Regions from separate parts of the Delftia sp. WSY_10 genome, predicted to be linked through region 3. Evidence: predicted binding sites of a transcription regulator. Region 3 holds the regulator's gene; each other region holds the start of a gene.
The links. Region 3 encodes HrcA, which represses chaperone genes, less so after heat shock. Its sites were predicted from a motif close to TTAGCACTCNNNNNNNNNGAGTGCTAA; they were not measured.
Positions count from the first base shown of each region.

Region 1: a site for HrcA is predicted at 2,625-2,651, ahead of rpoH (RNA polymerase sigma factor RpoH). Genes of this name have one in related genera too.
Region 2: a site for HrcA is predicted at 2,462-2,488, ahead of groES (co-chaperone GroES). Genes of this name have one in related genera too.

Region 1 is NZ_JBICKY010000004.1:98,992-103,786, forward strand. Features, by position in the region: gene ACF8ML_RS00710 (NAD(P)/FAD-dependent oxidoreductase) at 1-1,280, shown strand, start outside; gene ACF8ML_RS00715 (2,3-butanediol dehydrogenase) at 1,350-2,417, shown strand; gene rpoH (RNA polymerase sigma factor RpoH) at 2,682-3,626, shown strand; gene ACF8ML_RS00725 (tripartite tricarboxylate transporter substrate binding protein) at 3,723-4,715, shown strand; gene ACF8ML_RS00730 (sterol desaturase family protein) at 4,749-4,795, shown strand, end outside.
Region 2 is NZ_JBICKY010000012.1:437,789-442,583, forward strand. Features, by position in the region: gene ACF8ML_RS04120 (FecR domain-containing protein) at 88-1,089, opposite strand; gene ACF8ML_RS04125 (sigma-70 family RNA polymerase sigma factor) at 1,086-1,607, opposite strand; gene groES (co-chaperone GroES) at 2,576-2,866, shown strand; gene groL (chaperonin GroEL) at 2,915-4,558, shown strand; gene ACF8ML_RS04140 (PLP-dependent aminotransferase family protein) at 4,667-4,795, opposite strand, start outside.
Region 3 is NZ_JBICKY010000012.1:161,681-166,475, forward strand. Features, by position in the region: gene ACF8ML_RS02850 (CHASE2 domain-containing protein) at 1-1,745, shown strand, start outside; tRNA gene ACF8ML_RS02855 (tRNA-Arg) at 1,825-1,901, opposite strand; tRNA gene ACF8ML_RS02860 (tRNA-Ile) at 2,080-2,158, opposite strand; gene hrcA (heat-inducible transcriptional repressor HrcA) at 2,226-3,230, opposite strand; gene ACF8ML_RS02870 (NAD kinase) at 3,261-4,157, shown strand; gene recN (DNA repair protein RecN) at 4,160-4,795, shown strand, end outside.

The DNA.
Region 1 (4,795 bases), on a different contig from region 3:
AGGGCGGCATTGCGCTGGGCGCGCGGCTGCGCCAGCTGGGGGTATCGCACATCGTCATCGACCGCCAGGCGCGCCCCGGCGACCAGTGGCGCAACCGCTATAAATCGCTGTGCCTGCACGACCCGGTCTGGTACGACCACCTGCCGTACATGCCTTTCCCGGACAACTGGCCCGTGTTCGCGCCCAAGGACAAGATCGGCGACTGGCTGGAGATGTACACCAAGGTGATGGAGGTCAACTACTGGCCGTCCACCAACTGCCTGAACGCCCGCTTCGATGAGGGCCGGCAGGAATGGGAAGTCACCGTGGAGCGCAATGGCGAGACGCAGGTGCTGCGCCCCAGGCATGTGGTGTTCGCCACCGGCATGTCGGGCAAGGCGAATGTGCCCAAGATCAAGGGCCAGGACATCTTCAAGGGCGAGCAGCAGCACTCGTCCCAGCACCATGGCCCGGACGCCTACGCGGGCAAGAAGGTGGTGGTGATCGGCGCCAACAATTCCGCCCACGACATCTGCGCGGCCCTGTGGGAGCACGGCGCCGATGTGACCATGGTGCAGCGCTCGTCCACGCATATCGTGCGCTCCGATTCGCTGATGGACATCGGCCTGGGCGACCTGTACTCGGAGCGCGCCGTGGCCAGCGGCGTGACGACCAGGAAGGCGGACCTGATCTTTGCCTCGCTGCCCTACCGCATCATGGCCGACTTCCAGGTGCCGGTGTACAACCGCATCCGCGAGCGCGACGCTCAGTTCTACCGCCAGCTGGAGGCGACCGGCTTCATGCTGGACTTCGGGGATGACGACTCGGGCCTTTTCATGAAGTACCTGCGCCGCGCCTCGGGCTACTACATCGACGTGGGGGCCTGCGATCTGGTGATCGACGGCAGCATCAAGCTGCAGGCGGGCAAGCAGATCAGCCACCTGTCGGAAAACGCGGTGGTGCTGGCCGATGGCACCGAGCTGCCGGCGGACCTGGTGGTCTACGCGACCGGCTATGGCTCCATGAACGGCTGGGTGGCCGACCTGATCAGCCAGGAGGTGGCGGACAAGGTGGGCAAGGTCTGGGGCCTGGGCTCGGACACCACCAAGGACCCGGGACCGTGGGAGGGCGAGCAGCGCAACATGTGGAAGCCCACGCAGCAAGAGGCGCTGTGGTTCCACGGCGGCAACCTGCACCAGTCGCGCCACTACTCGCTGTACCTGGCGCTGCAGCTCAAGGCGCGGCAGGAAGGCCTGCCGGTGCGTGTCTATGACCTGCAGCAAGTTCATCACCTGCGGTAAGGCCGAATAATCGCCATGGGGCGGCTGTGCCGCCCGCCAACCCAGCCTTGCAAAACAGAAAGTTCAATCATGAAAGCAGCACGTTTCCACGACCGGGGCGACATCCGCATCGAGGACATCCCCGAACCCGTGGTGGAGCCCGGCACCGTGGGCATCGAAGTGGCCTGGTGCGGCATCTGCGGCACGGATCTGCATGAGTTCATGGAAGGGCCGATCTTCATCCCGCCCTGCGGCCACCCGCATCCCATCTCGGGCGAGTCCGCACCCATCACCATGGGGCATGAGTTCTCGGGCGTGGTGTACGCCGTGGGCGCAGGGGTGGACGATATCCAGGTCGGCCAGCATGTGGTGGTGGAGCCCTACATCGTGGCCGACGATGTGCCCACGGGGCCGGGCGACAACTACCACCTGTCCAAGGACATGAACTTCATCGGCCTGGGCGGGCGCGGTGGCGGGCTGTCCGAGCGGATTGCCGTCAAGCGCCGCTGGGTGCATCCCATCTCCGATGCCATTCCACTGGACCAGGCCGCGCTGATCGAGCCGCTGTCCGTGGGCCACCATGCCTACACCCGCAGCGGAGCGAAGGCCGGCGATGTGGCACTGGTGGGCGGCGCCGGCCCCATCGGCCTGCTGCTGTCGGCCATCCTCAAGGCCAAGGGCCTGACCGTCGTCATCACCGAGCTCAGTGCCAAGCGCAAGCAAAAGGCGCGTGAATCGGGCGTGGCCGATCACATCCTGGACCCCTCCGAGGTGGACGTGGTGGCCGAGGTGATGAAGCTCACCGGCGGCAAGGGCGTGGATGTGTCGTTCGAATGCACCAGCGTGAACAAGGTGCTGGACACGCTGGTGGCCGCGACGAAGGCCACGGGCGTGGTGGTGATCGTGTCCATCTGGAGCCATCCGGCCACCATCAACGTGCACAGCGTGGTCATGAAGGAGCTGGACGTGCGCGGCACCATCGCCTACTGCAACGACCACCAGGAAACCATCAAGCTGGTCGAGGAGGGCAAGATCAACCTCGAGCCCTTCATCACCCAGCGCATCCAGCTCGATGACCTGGTGGCCCAGGGCTTTGACACGCTGATCCACAACAACGAGTCGGCGGTGAAGATCATCGTGCAGCCACGGTTCAAATAGCCGCTGGGCACCGCGACTGCACGAACCTGCATCTTTCGTGCCGGTCGCCGGCGGAGCCAGGCGCAAAGGGGTCAAAACCCGGCGGGGGCCGACACATGCCTCCCGCCGGCAAGCAGGGTTTCCAAAAATCGCTCAGACTAGCCAGAAGCGACTTTTGCAGTGCCGAAGATTTCTGCAACCGACTGAAAAACCCGCGGAACTTCGGCTTTAGCACTCAATCCTAACGAGTGCTAATATGAAGGAATGGAAGAAAGGAACTCTGCAATGACAAACGCCTCCGGCTCCATTGCGACCACCTTGGCGCCCGCTAACCCCTGGGCCCTGGTGCCGCCTCTGGGCAATCTGGATGCCTACATTTCCGCGGTCAACCGCCTGCCCATGCTCACCCTCGAGGAAGAGCAGGACTACGCCCGCAAGCTCAAAGAACACAGTGACCTGGACGCCGCAGGGCGTCTGGTGATGTCCCACCTGCGCCTGGTGGTGTCCATCTCGCGCCAGTACCTGGGTTACGGCCTGCCCCACGGCGACCTGATCCAGGAAGGCAATGTCGGCCTGATGAAGGCCGTCAAGCGCTTCGATCCCGATCAGAACGTGCGCCTGGTGAGCTACGCCATGCACTGGATCAAGGCCGAGATCCACGAGTACATCCTCAAGAACTGGCGCATGGTCAAGGTCGCCACGACCAAGGCCCAGCGCAAGCTGTTCTTCAACCTGCGCTCCATGAAGCAGGGCCTGAAGTCCGACGCCGCCATGGCCGAGGACGGCGCCATGCTGCGCGACACGCTGACCTCCGGCGAGATCGACGCCATGGCCGAGAAGCTCAACGTCAAGCGCGAAGAAGTCATGGAGATGGAAACGCGCCTGGCCGGTGGCGACGTGCTGCTGGACCCCTCGCCCAGCGATGATGGCGAGCAGGCCTTCGGCCCCATCGCCTATCTTGCCGACGGCGCACATGAGCCCACGGCCATGATCGAGTCGCGCCAGCGTGACCATCTGGCCACCGACGGCATTGCCATGGCGCTGGATTCGCTGGACGACCGCAGCCGCCGCATCGTCGAGGAGCGCTGGCTCAAGGTCAACGATGACGGCTCGGGCGGCATGACGCTGCATGAACTGGCCGCCGTGTATGGCGTGAGCGCCGAGCGCATTCGCCAGATCGAGGTGGCTGCCATGAAGAAGATGAAGAAGGCCCTGGCAGAGTTCGCCTGATGGCCTGACGGCCTGGGCTGACAGGCCGCTTCAAGACAAACCCGGATAATCTCCGGGTTTTTTATTGCCCGCAGCCTTTGCGGCCCCCACGCACCCATGCCCGCCAGCGCCATCTCGCCACTACGCCGCCTCTTCGCCAATGCCTTGGCCACCGCCCTGGCTTCGGCCCTGCTGCCTTGCGCCGCCGTGGCGGGCGACCAGTGGCCCAGCAGGCCCCTGCATCTGATCGTGGGCTTTCCCGCGGGCTCCTCCCCCGACCTCACGGCGCGCGCCCTGGCCGAGCCGCTGGAAAAGCGTCTGGGCCAGCCCGTCATCGTCGAGAACAAGGTGGGAGCAGGCGGCAACATTGCAGGCGAGCAGGTGGCCCGTGCGCGCGATGGCCATACCTTCAGCGTGATGATCAACGGCAACCTGACGATTGCCCGCCTGCTCAACCCCGCCGTGCGCTACGACCCCGTCAAGGACCTGCAGCCCGTCAGCCTGATCGGCGTGGCGCCCCTGGTGCTGGTGGCGCCGGCCGGCGCGCCCGAGGGTCGGGCCTTCCTGGAGGCCGCTGCCCAGGCCGGCAGCCGCTGGAGCTACGGCTCGCCCGGCGTGGGCACCGTGGGCCACCTGGGCATGGAGCTGCTCAAGAGCCGCTCCGCGCTCAGGCCCGAGCACATTCCCTATCCCGGCTACCCGCAGGTGTTCAACGCCATCCAGGGCGGCGACCTGCAGCTGTCCATGCTGCCGCCCGCGCTGGCCATGGCCCAGGTCCAGGCCGGCAAGCTGCGCGGCGTGGCCGTGACCTCGGCCGCGCGCAGCCCGCTGGCGCCGGGCCTGCCCAGCCTCAAGGAGCTGGGCGTGGGCGATTTCGACCTGGAGATCTGGAACGCCGTGGCCGCGCCCAAGGCCATGCCCGCCGCCCATGTGCACAAGCTGGCCGAGGCCGTGAGCGAGATCGTGCGCTCGCCCGAGATGCGCGCGCGCCTGGCCGCCCAGGGCTGGCAGGCCGTGGGCAGCTCGCCCGAAGGCCTGGCCCTGCGCATGCGCCAGGACGTGGCGACGCTGGGCCGCATCATCCGCGAACAGGGCATACGCGCACAATGATGCGCCCAGTGACGCGCCCTCTTTGACACCCCCATGACCGCAGCCCAAGCCTTTACCGAACTCAACGCCTGGCAGGTCAT
Region 2 (4,795 bases), 280 kb from region 3:
GAATGCGGGCGCAGGAAAAAGCGCTTCATCTCCATTGCCCCGCGAGACGCGAAAAGCGATCAGCCAGGATCGACAAGAGCCAGGAAATCAGGCCGGCTCGACCACCACCCAGTAGCGCGTGGCCGTGCGCAGGCGCACCGGCAGGGTGGCCAGCAGCATGGCCAGCACCTGGTCGGTGTCGGCCAGCGGATAGGTGCCGCTGACGGGCAGCTGCGCCACGGCGCCATCGCAGCCCAGGTGGCCGGGCCGGTAGCGCGACAGCTGGTCCAGGAACTCGGCCAGCGGCATGTCCTGGGCCACCAGCATGCCGCGCGTCCAGGCTGCCAGGGCCGGATCGGCGGGCCCGGCCGGCGTGGTGGCCTGAGCGTCGAACTGCGCCTGCTGGCCTGTTTGCAGCAGATGGAGGTGGCCGGGCCGTTCGCGGGGCGCGATCTCCGTGGCGCCTTCAAAGACCGCAACCCGGCTGGGCCCCTGGCCGCGCTGGCGCACGACGAAGCGCGTGCCCAGGGCACGTATGCGGCCATGGCGGGTTTCGACGAGCAAGGGCGGCGCACTATCCTTCAGGCCCTGGGCCGTGGCCACCTCGATGTCGCCGCCGCGCAGGCGCACCAGGCGCTGCTGCGGGCTGAAATCCAGGTCGACCGCGCTGTCGGCATTCATCTGCAGCTGGGTGCCGTCCGGCAGGCGCAGGCTGCGCCGCCGGGCCGTGCCCGTGCGCAGGTCCGCCCCCAGGCCGGCCAGCCAGTCGCCCGAGGATGCCGGACCTCTCCATGCCACGGCACCGGCACCCGCGCCCGTGAACAGCAGCACGGCCAGGCTGCGCACCGCCAAGCGCCGCCCGCGCCCGCGTGCCGTGCGCGCGGCCTGGGCCAGGGCCACGCTGGCCGGCGTACCGGACAGCGGCTGCAGGCGTGCGCCCATGGCCTCTATGCGCAGCCAGGCGCGCTCATGGTCGGGATGGGATTCGCGCCAGTGCTGCAGGCGCTGCACCAGCATCTCGCGCGTGCCGGCGCTGTGATCATCGGACTGCAGCTCCACCAGCCATTCGGCGGCCTGCTCGCGCACCGCAAGAGGAATGGGCAGGCTCATGCGCCGTCGTCGTCCAGAAAGCAGACTTGCACCACGGCCCGCGCGATATGGCGGCGCACGGTGGGCACGGAAAGGCCCAGTTCAGCCGCGATGTCGGCCTGCCTCATGCCGTCGATCTGCGACAGCAAAAAGGCCTGGCGCACGGGCAGTGGGAGCAGGGCCAGCAGGCGGTCCACCTCGACCAGGGTCTGCAGCACGATGGCGCGGTGCTCGGGGGACTGGGCCACGGCCTCGGGCATGAGGGCCAGGGCGTCCAGATAGGCCTGCTCCACGCAGCGCTTGCGGTAGAGGTTGGCGGCCAGACCCTGGGCAATGGTCATCAGCAGGGCACGCGGTTCGCGAATGGCCTGGATCTCGGCGCCGCTACGGCCCAGCAGGCGCACATAGGTGTCCTGGGTCAGATCGGCCGCATCAAAGGCATTGCCCAGGCGCTTGCGCAGCCAGCCCAGCAGCCAGCCGTGGTGGTCGGAGTAGAGAGTGGCGACATCGGGAACAAGGGCGCGGTCGGCGGCGGGCATGGGAAAGCGGCACGAGTGAAGCAGGAGGAAAGGCACCGGGGCAATATGCAGCGGCAAACAAGAATGCTTCTTATTTTCATTGTATCCAAATCCTACATCGTCATTGCACCAACCTGCGCACCAACGCCTGAGTGCGGACGCTCGGCGCGAGCACCATCGTGGGCTGATTCCACCTTCGTTGAAACCAGTCGGAGCGACGGCATTGAGTCGACCGGAATCAGCGGTGCAGCGCGAAATGGGGCCTTCGAGGCGAAGCACGGCGCACCGAAGAATCGACTGGCCACTTCCAAACGGTGAAGCGGTCGTCCGACAATGGAAGCCTTCAACGGCCGGTGTTGGTCGTCCCTGTCACTCTCGCTTTGCACAGTGAAGGGCGTAGATCAGCCTGAGGCCATCGTTAGAAAGTCTGCAGTTGCCAACTGCTCCGCAGCGATTGCTGCTGCTCACGGCCACCTCGTGACCTATCAGTTGCAGCCACATGGTGGTCATCCAAGCTTCAGGGCTGGCGGCATCGCCAGATGCTTCGCTCCTCATCCGCGCCTGATCAAGGACAGTCACTCTGCACGGCTGGCTGATCTTGGGTGCGCTCAGCACCACGGCCAGCGCGCCTTCGATGCGACGTCAGGTCACAGCCCGCAAGGCTGCATGGTGATTCAGCGACAGCCTTTCGCCGGAAGTTCTGTGTGCTCCTGCAGGCCGCGCTTCGCCGCTGGCCAGCGCGGGCGCGCCCCGAAAAACTAAAGATCAGTGGCGGAAAAGCTAATGTGTAGTGGCGTTCCGCACTCCGCGCCGGATGTGCCGTCTTGCGGCACATCCGGCCCTACCCCTTGAAACCTGGCCGAATTGCCTTATTATTAGCACTCGTTGGGTATGAGTGCTAACAATCCTCTGTCCCACATTGCTTCGAATGCCGGCCCGCCGGGCCGGCAAGTCTTTGTTTCAACTTTGTTGATGATTTAGGAGTTGGTATGAACCTGCGTCCCCTGCACGATCGCGTGATCGTCAAGCGCCTCGAAAACGAAACCAAGACGGCTTCGGGCATCGTGATCCCCGACAACGCCGCCGAGAAGCCCGACCAGGGCGAAGTGCTGGCAGTGGGTCCCGGCAAGAAGAACGACAAGGGTGAAGTGATCGCCCTGAACGTGAAGGTCGGCGACCGCGTTCTGTTCGGCAAGTACAGCGGCCAGACCGTCAAGGTCCATGGCGACGAACTGCTGGTGATGAAGGAAGACGACCTGTTCGCGGTCGTCGAAAAGTAATCCACGCGCTTCGAAACCGCACTTTCCAACTGAATCCGGAGAATTGAAATGGCAGCAAAAGACGTAGTTTTCGGCGGCGAAGCACGCGCCCGCATGGTTGAAGGCGTGAACATCCTGGCCAACGCGGTCAAGGTCACGCTGGGCCCCAAGGGCCGCAACGTGGTGTTGGAGCGCTCCTTCGGCGCCCCCACCGTGACCAAGGACGGCGTGTCGGTCGCCAAGGAAGTGGAACTCAAGGACAAGCTGCAGAACATGGGCGCCCAGCTCGTGAAGGAAGTGGCCTCCAAGACCAACGACATCGCCGGTGACGGCACGACCACCGCCACCGTGCTGGCACAGGCCATCGTCCGCGAAGGCATCAAGTACGTGGCCGCCGGCCTGAACCCCATGGACCTCAAGCGCGGCATCGACAAGGCTGTCGCCGCCCTGGTGGAAGAGCTGAAGAAGCAATCCAAGGCCACCACCACCTCCAAGGAAATCGCCCAGGTCGGCTCGATCTCCGCCAACTCCGACGAATCCGTGGGCAGCATCATTGCCGAAGCCATGGACAAGGTCGGCAAGGAAGGCGTGATCACCGTTGAAGAAGGCAAGTCGCTGGCCAACGAACTCGACGTCGTCGAGGGCATGCAGTTCGACCGCGGCTACCTGTCGCCCTACTTCATCAACAACCCCGAAAAGCAGGTTGCCCTGCTGGACAACCCCTTCGTGCTGCTGTTCGACAAGAAGATCAGCAACATCCGCGACCTGCTGCCCACGCTGGAAGCCGTGGCAAAGGCCGGCCGTCCCCTGCTGATCATTGCAGAAGACGTCGAAGGCGAAGCCCTGGCAACGCTGGTGGTCAACACCATCCGCGGCATCCTGAAGGTTGTGGCTGTCAAGGCTCCTGGCTTCGGCGACCGCCGCAAGGCCATGCTGGAAGACATCGCCATCCTGACGGGCGGCAAGGTCATCGCTGAAGAAGTGGGCCTGGCGCTGGACAAGGTGACCCTGGAAGACCTGGGCCAGGCAGTGCGCATCGAAATCGGCAAGGAAAACACCACCATCATCGACGGTGCTGGCCAAGCTGCTGAAATCGAAGCCCGCGTCAAGCAGATCCGCATCCAGATCGAAGAAGCCACCAGCGACTACGACCGCGAAAAGCTGCAAGAGCGCGTGGCCAAGCTGGCCGGCGGCGTGGCCGTGATCAAGGTCGGCGCTGCCACCGAAGTCGAGATGAAGGAAAAGAAGGCCCGCGTTGAAGACGCCCTGCACGCTACCCGCGCTGCTGTGGAAGAAGGCATCGTGGCCGGCGGCGGCGTGGCTCTGCTGCGTGCCAAGCAAGCCGTGGGCGAACTGAAGACCGGCGACGCCGAGCAGGACGCCGGCATCAAGCTGATCATGAAGGCCATCGAAGCGCCCCTGCGCGAAATCGTGGCCAACGCCGGTGGCGAGCCCTCGGTGGTGGTCAACGCCGTGCTGAACGGCTCGGGCAACTACGGCTTCAACGCCGCCAACGACACCTACGGCGACATGCTGGAAATGGGTATCCTGGACCCGACCAAGGTGACGCGTACGGCCCTGCAGAATGCCGCTTCCGTGGCATCGCTGCTGCTGACGACCGAAGCCATGATCGCCGAGTCCCCCAAGGCTGAAGGCGCCCCCGCCATGCCCGACATGGGCGGCATGGGTGGCATGGGCGGCATGGGCATGTAATTGCCCGCCGCAACCGGGCAGGCCTTGCGCCATGCCCGGTTTGCCCCGCAAGAAAAAGGCCGCCCTCGGGCGGCCTTTTTCATTGCATGAACGCTGTTGCCGATGTCCTCAGGACACGGCCTGGCCCCAGGCCCGGCCCAGGCGCGCCACGGCCTCGGTGATCTGGGGCACGGTGGGCGCCGCATACGACAGGCGCATGCACAGGCCGGCCTGCTGCGCCGCCTCGGCCGGGAAGAA
Region 3 (4,795 bases):
AACCCGTGCCGCCGCTGGACCCCGGCACACCCGCATGGCAGCGCCGCCAGCGGGAGATCATTGCCTTCGCACAGGCCAGGCCCGAGCAGGGCGCGCGTGACCGCTCGCCCTTCACCACCTATTCGTACATCGACGTGCTGCGCGGCCGCATTCCTGCTGCGGCATTTCGCGGCAAATACGTGCTCATAGGAACGACGGCCGCCGGACTGGGAGCGCAGTTCACCGCACCGCTGGGTGCCAGCGCGCGCCCCATCTCCAGCGTGGAAACGCTGGCCCATGTGCTCAACGGCAGCCTGCAGGGCTCGCACGTACACCGCGCTTCGGCGGGGCTGGACCGTGCGCTCAACACCGCAGCCGTGCTGCTGGCCCTGCTGGCCCTGGCCTGGCTGGGCCCTTCGGGCGGCATGCTGGCCTGCGCGCTGCTGGCCCTGGCCTGCCTGTCGCTGGCCGGGCTGGCACCACGCATCTTGCAGGTGCAGACGGCCCCTGCCGCAGCCCTGCTGGGCCTGGCCCTGGCCTATCCGCTGTGGAGCTGGCTGCGCCTGCGCGCCGCCGCCCGCTTTCTGGCGCTGGAACTGCGAGACCTGCAGGGCCAGGGCCTGCCCACCGCGCTGCGCCTGGGCGGCGACCTGCTGGACCAGCGCATTGCCGCCGTCGAGCAGGCTTCGCGGCAACTGCGCGCCCTGCACCATTTCGTCAGCGAAAGCCTGCGCCAGCTGCCCTCGCCCACCTTTGTCTGCGACCGCCAGGGCCATGTGCTGCTGGCCAATGCCGCGGCCCATGCCTATGCGCGCAGCCTGGATCACGACCTGCGCGCTGGCGACTCCCTTCCCAGGCTGCTCGATGGCCTGCAGGCGCTGGACACGGCGCCCGGCCCGCAAGCCGGCAGCCCGCTGCTCACGGCCAGGGCGCTTGCCGCCGGCGGCCTGCCGCTCAGCAGCGAGGGGCGCGACGGCCGCGGCCGCAGCCTGATGCTGCTGGTCCAGGCCTTCGAGGCTCCGCCCACCACGGGCTGGCTGATCACCCTGGTCGATATCAGCGATCTGCGCAGCGCCCAGGCCCAGCGCGACCAGGCCATGCAGTTCATCTCGCACGACATACGGGCGCCCGTGGCATCCATCATCACCTTGCTGGAGATGCAGCGTGGTTCCGTACAAGCGCCCGACCTGGGCATGCTGCTCCCGCGCATCGAAGGCTATGCCCAGGCCTCCCTGCAGCTGGCCGACGATTTCGTGCACCTGGCTCGTGCCCAGCAGCAGGCGCTGCGCCAGCAGCAGCTGGACCTGGGCCTGGTGCTGGACCAGGCCGTGGAAAGCTGCTGGGCCCAGGCCAGCGCCGCCCATGTGCAGCTGGAATTCAGCCTGCCCGAGCAGGAATGCCCCGTGCTGGGCGACCCGGGCATGCTCCACCGCGCAGCCGTCAACCTGATCGGCAACGCCATCAAGTACGGAGCGCACGGGCAACAGGCAAGCGGCGCCACGGTGCAATGCCTGCTGCTGCAGGACGCCGGCCATTGCCGCATCGCCATCCGGGACCACGGACCCGGCATGGATGCGCAGGCCGTCGCCCGCCTGAGCCAGCCCTTCGAGCGCCTGGACCACCATCAGCACCTGGACGGCGCAGGCCTTGGGCTGGCCTTTGTCCGCACCGTGGCTGCCCGCCATGGCGGGCAGCTGCAGATAGAAAGCGCGCCAGGCCAGGGAAGCACCTTCAGCATCGTGCTGCCGAAGGCGCAGCAAGCCTGACCGGGGGTGTCATCCCGGCGGATGGCCCGTGAAAACGAAAAAGCCCTGAAGTCTTTCAACTTCAGGGCTTTGCGTTTTTTGGTGCGGCTGGCAGGAATCGAACCCACGACCCCTTGGTTCGTAGCCAAGTACTCTATCCAGCTGAGCTACAGCCGCAACGCTTCGCATTGTAGCAGCGGGTTTTGGAGCTTCCAGGCAAAAGCGCCATATTTCTGCAAAAAACCTGGAAGTCGCATTCAATGGCAGCCAGGCGCAGCCATGCCAGCCGGCAGCGTCGCGCCCAGCAAAAAAGCCTGCCGCCCGGAAAGGCGGCAGGCTTTTTCATACCAATGGATGGTAGGGCCTCCCAGAGTCGAACTGGGCACCAACGGATTATGAGTCCGCTGCTCTAACCAAGCATGAGCTAAGGCCCCTGATTCACCAAGGCAGCGCGGATGCACGCCATGGCAAACGGCTATTGTAGATCCTAACCTGCGCGGCTCAGCGCTTGTGGCTCAGCGCGTTGCTGACCAGCTTGGAGGTGATGTCCACGATCTGGATCATGCGGTCGTAGTGCATGCGGGTGGGGCCGATCACGCCCAGCGTGCCCACCACCTTGCCATCGAGCTCGTAGGGCGCGCTGACCACGGACAGCTCCTCGAAGGGCACGACCTGGCTTTCGCCCCCGATGTAGATGCGCACACCTTCGGCCTGGCTGGAGAAATCCAGCAGCCTGAGGATCTGGGTCTTTTGCTCGAACAGGTCGAAGGCGCGGCGCAGATTGCCCATGTCGCTGGAGAAATCGCTGACCGACAGCAGGTTGCGCTCGCCCGCGATGACCACGTCCTCCTGGGCACTGGTCATGGCCTCCGTGCCCACGTTGACGGCTGCCTGCATGAGGGTGGCCACCTCGCCGCGCAAAAGCTCGACCTCGCCCTTGAGGCGCTCGCGCACCTCTTCCATGGCCAGGCCTGCGTAGTGGCTGTTGAGAAAGTTCGATGCCTCGATCAGCTGAGAGGCCGAGTAATCCACGTCGGTGAAGATGACGCGGTTTTGCACGTCACCGTCGGGCGAGACGATGATGACCAGAAAGCGCCGCTCCGACAGTCGCACGAATTCGATGTGCTTGAACACCGAGGTGCGGCGAGGCACCAGCACCACGCCCACGAACTGGGAAAGGCTGGACAGCAGATTGGCGGCGTTGGCGATGACTTTCTGCGGCTGCTCGGGCACGAGCTCGGGCGTCACGATATCTGCACGGTCCGCCGTGAGCATGGTGTCCACGAACAGCCGGTAGCCCCGGGCGGTCGGAATGCGGCCGGCCGAGGTGTGCGGACTGATGATCAACCCCAGGTCTTCGAGGTCAGCCATCACATTGCGTATCGTGGCAGGCGACAATTCAAGCCCCGACGCACGCGACAGGGTCCGCGAGCCCACAGGCTGGCCGTCAGCGATGTAACGCTCGATCAGCGCTTTGAGCAACAACTTGGCACGTTCGTCGAGCATGTGATGATTTTAATGATGTAATTTCCAGAAATGACGTCCACGTTTCGCCACGTTGCCTTGATCGGGAAGTACCACGCTCCCAGCGCAAGCGCCCCGTCCGAGAATGCCAGCAACGCGCTCGAGCGCATTGCGGACTTCCTCAGGCGCCAGGGCTGCGAAGTCGTGCTTGATACCCAATCGGCCCTGCACGCAGGGCTCACAGACTACCCCACCCTCGATGTCGATGGCCTGGGCAGGCATTGCGACCTGGGCCTGGTCGTCGGCGGCGACGGCACCATGCTCGGCGTGAGCCGGCACCTGGCGCAATACGGAACGCCCCTGATCGGGGTGAACCAGGGCCGCCTGGGCTTTGTCACCGACATCGCGCTGGAGGACTTCGAGGCCACGCTCACCCCCATGCTGCAGGGCGAGTACGAAGAGGACCTGCGTCCCCTGATGTGCGCCCGCGTGATCCGCGAGGGCGAATGCGTGTTCGAGGCCCTGGCCATGAACGACGTGGTGGTCAACCGCGGCGGCACCTCCGGCATGGTGGAGCTGCGCATCGAGGTGGGCGGCCGCTTTGTCTCCAACCAGCGCGCCGACGGCCTGATCGTGGCCACGCCCACGGGCTCCACGGCCTATGCCCTGTCCGCTGGCGGGCCGATGATGCATCCGTCCATCCCCGCCTGGGTGATGGCACCCATTGCGCCGCACAACCTGTCCAATCGCCCCATCGTGCTGTCCGATGCCAACGAGGTCACGATCGAAGTCGTGGCCGGGCGCGATGTCAGCGCCAATTTCGACATGCAGTCGCTGGCCTCGCTGCAGCACGGCGACCGCATCCTCGTGAGCCGCGCCCACCACAGCGTGCGCTTTCTGCACCCCAAGGGCTGGAACTACTTCGCCACGCTGCGCAAGAAACTGGGCTGGAACGAGGGAGGCGCCTGACCATGGCGCTCAAGCGCATCGTGCTGCGCGACTTCGTGATCGTGCAGGCCCTGGATCTGGACTGGCATGCGGGCTTCACCGTGCTGACCGGCGAGACCGGCGCCGGCAAATCCATCCTGATCGATGCATTGCAGCTGGCCCTGGGCGCCCGCGCCGACGCCGACGTGGTGCGCGAAGGCTGCCCCCAAGCCGATATCTGCGTGGAGTTCGACGGCTGCGCGCGGCTGCGCCCCTGGCTGGAGGCGGCAGGCCTGGCCTGCGAGGACAACAGCCTGCTGCTGCGGCGCACGGTGGACACCCAGGGCCGCAGCCGCGCCTGGATCAACGGCACGCCGGCCACGGCCACGCAGCTGCGCGCCCTGGGCGAGCAGCTGATCGACATCCACGGCCAGCATGCCTGGCAAAGCCTCACGCGACCCGACGCAGCACGCGCGCTGCTGGACGCCTATGCAGGCATAGACAGCCGCGAGGTCCAGGCCTGCTGGAGCCGCTGGAGCCAGGCACGACAAGCCCTGCAGCATGCGCAATCCGCCCAGGACAGCCTGCAGCGCGAACGCGAACGGCTGCAGTGGCAGATCACCGAACTCGACAAGCTGGCCCCGCAGGCCGACGAGTGGGACGAGCTCAATGCCCAGCAC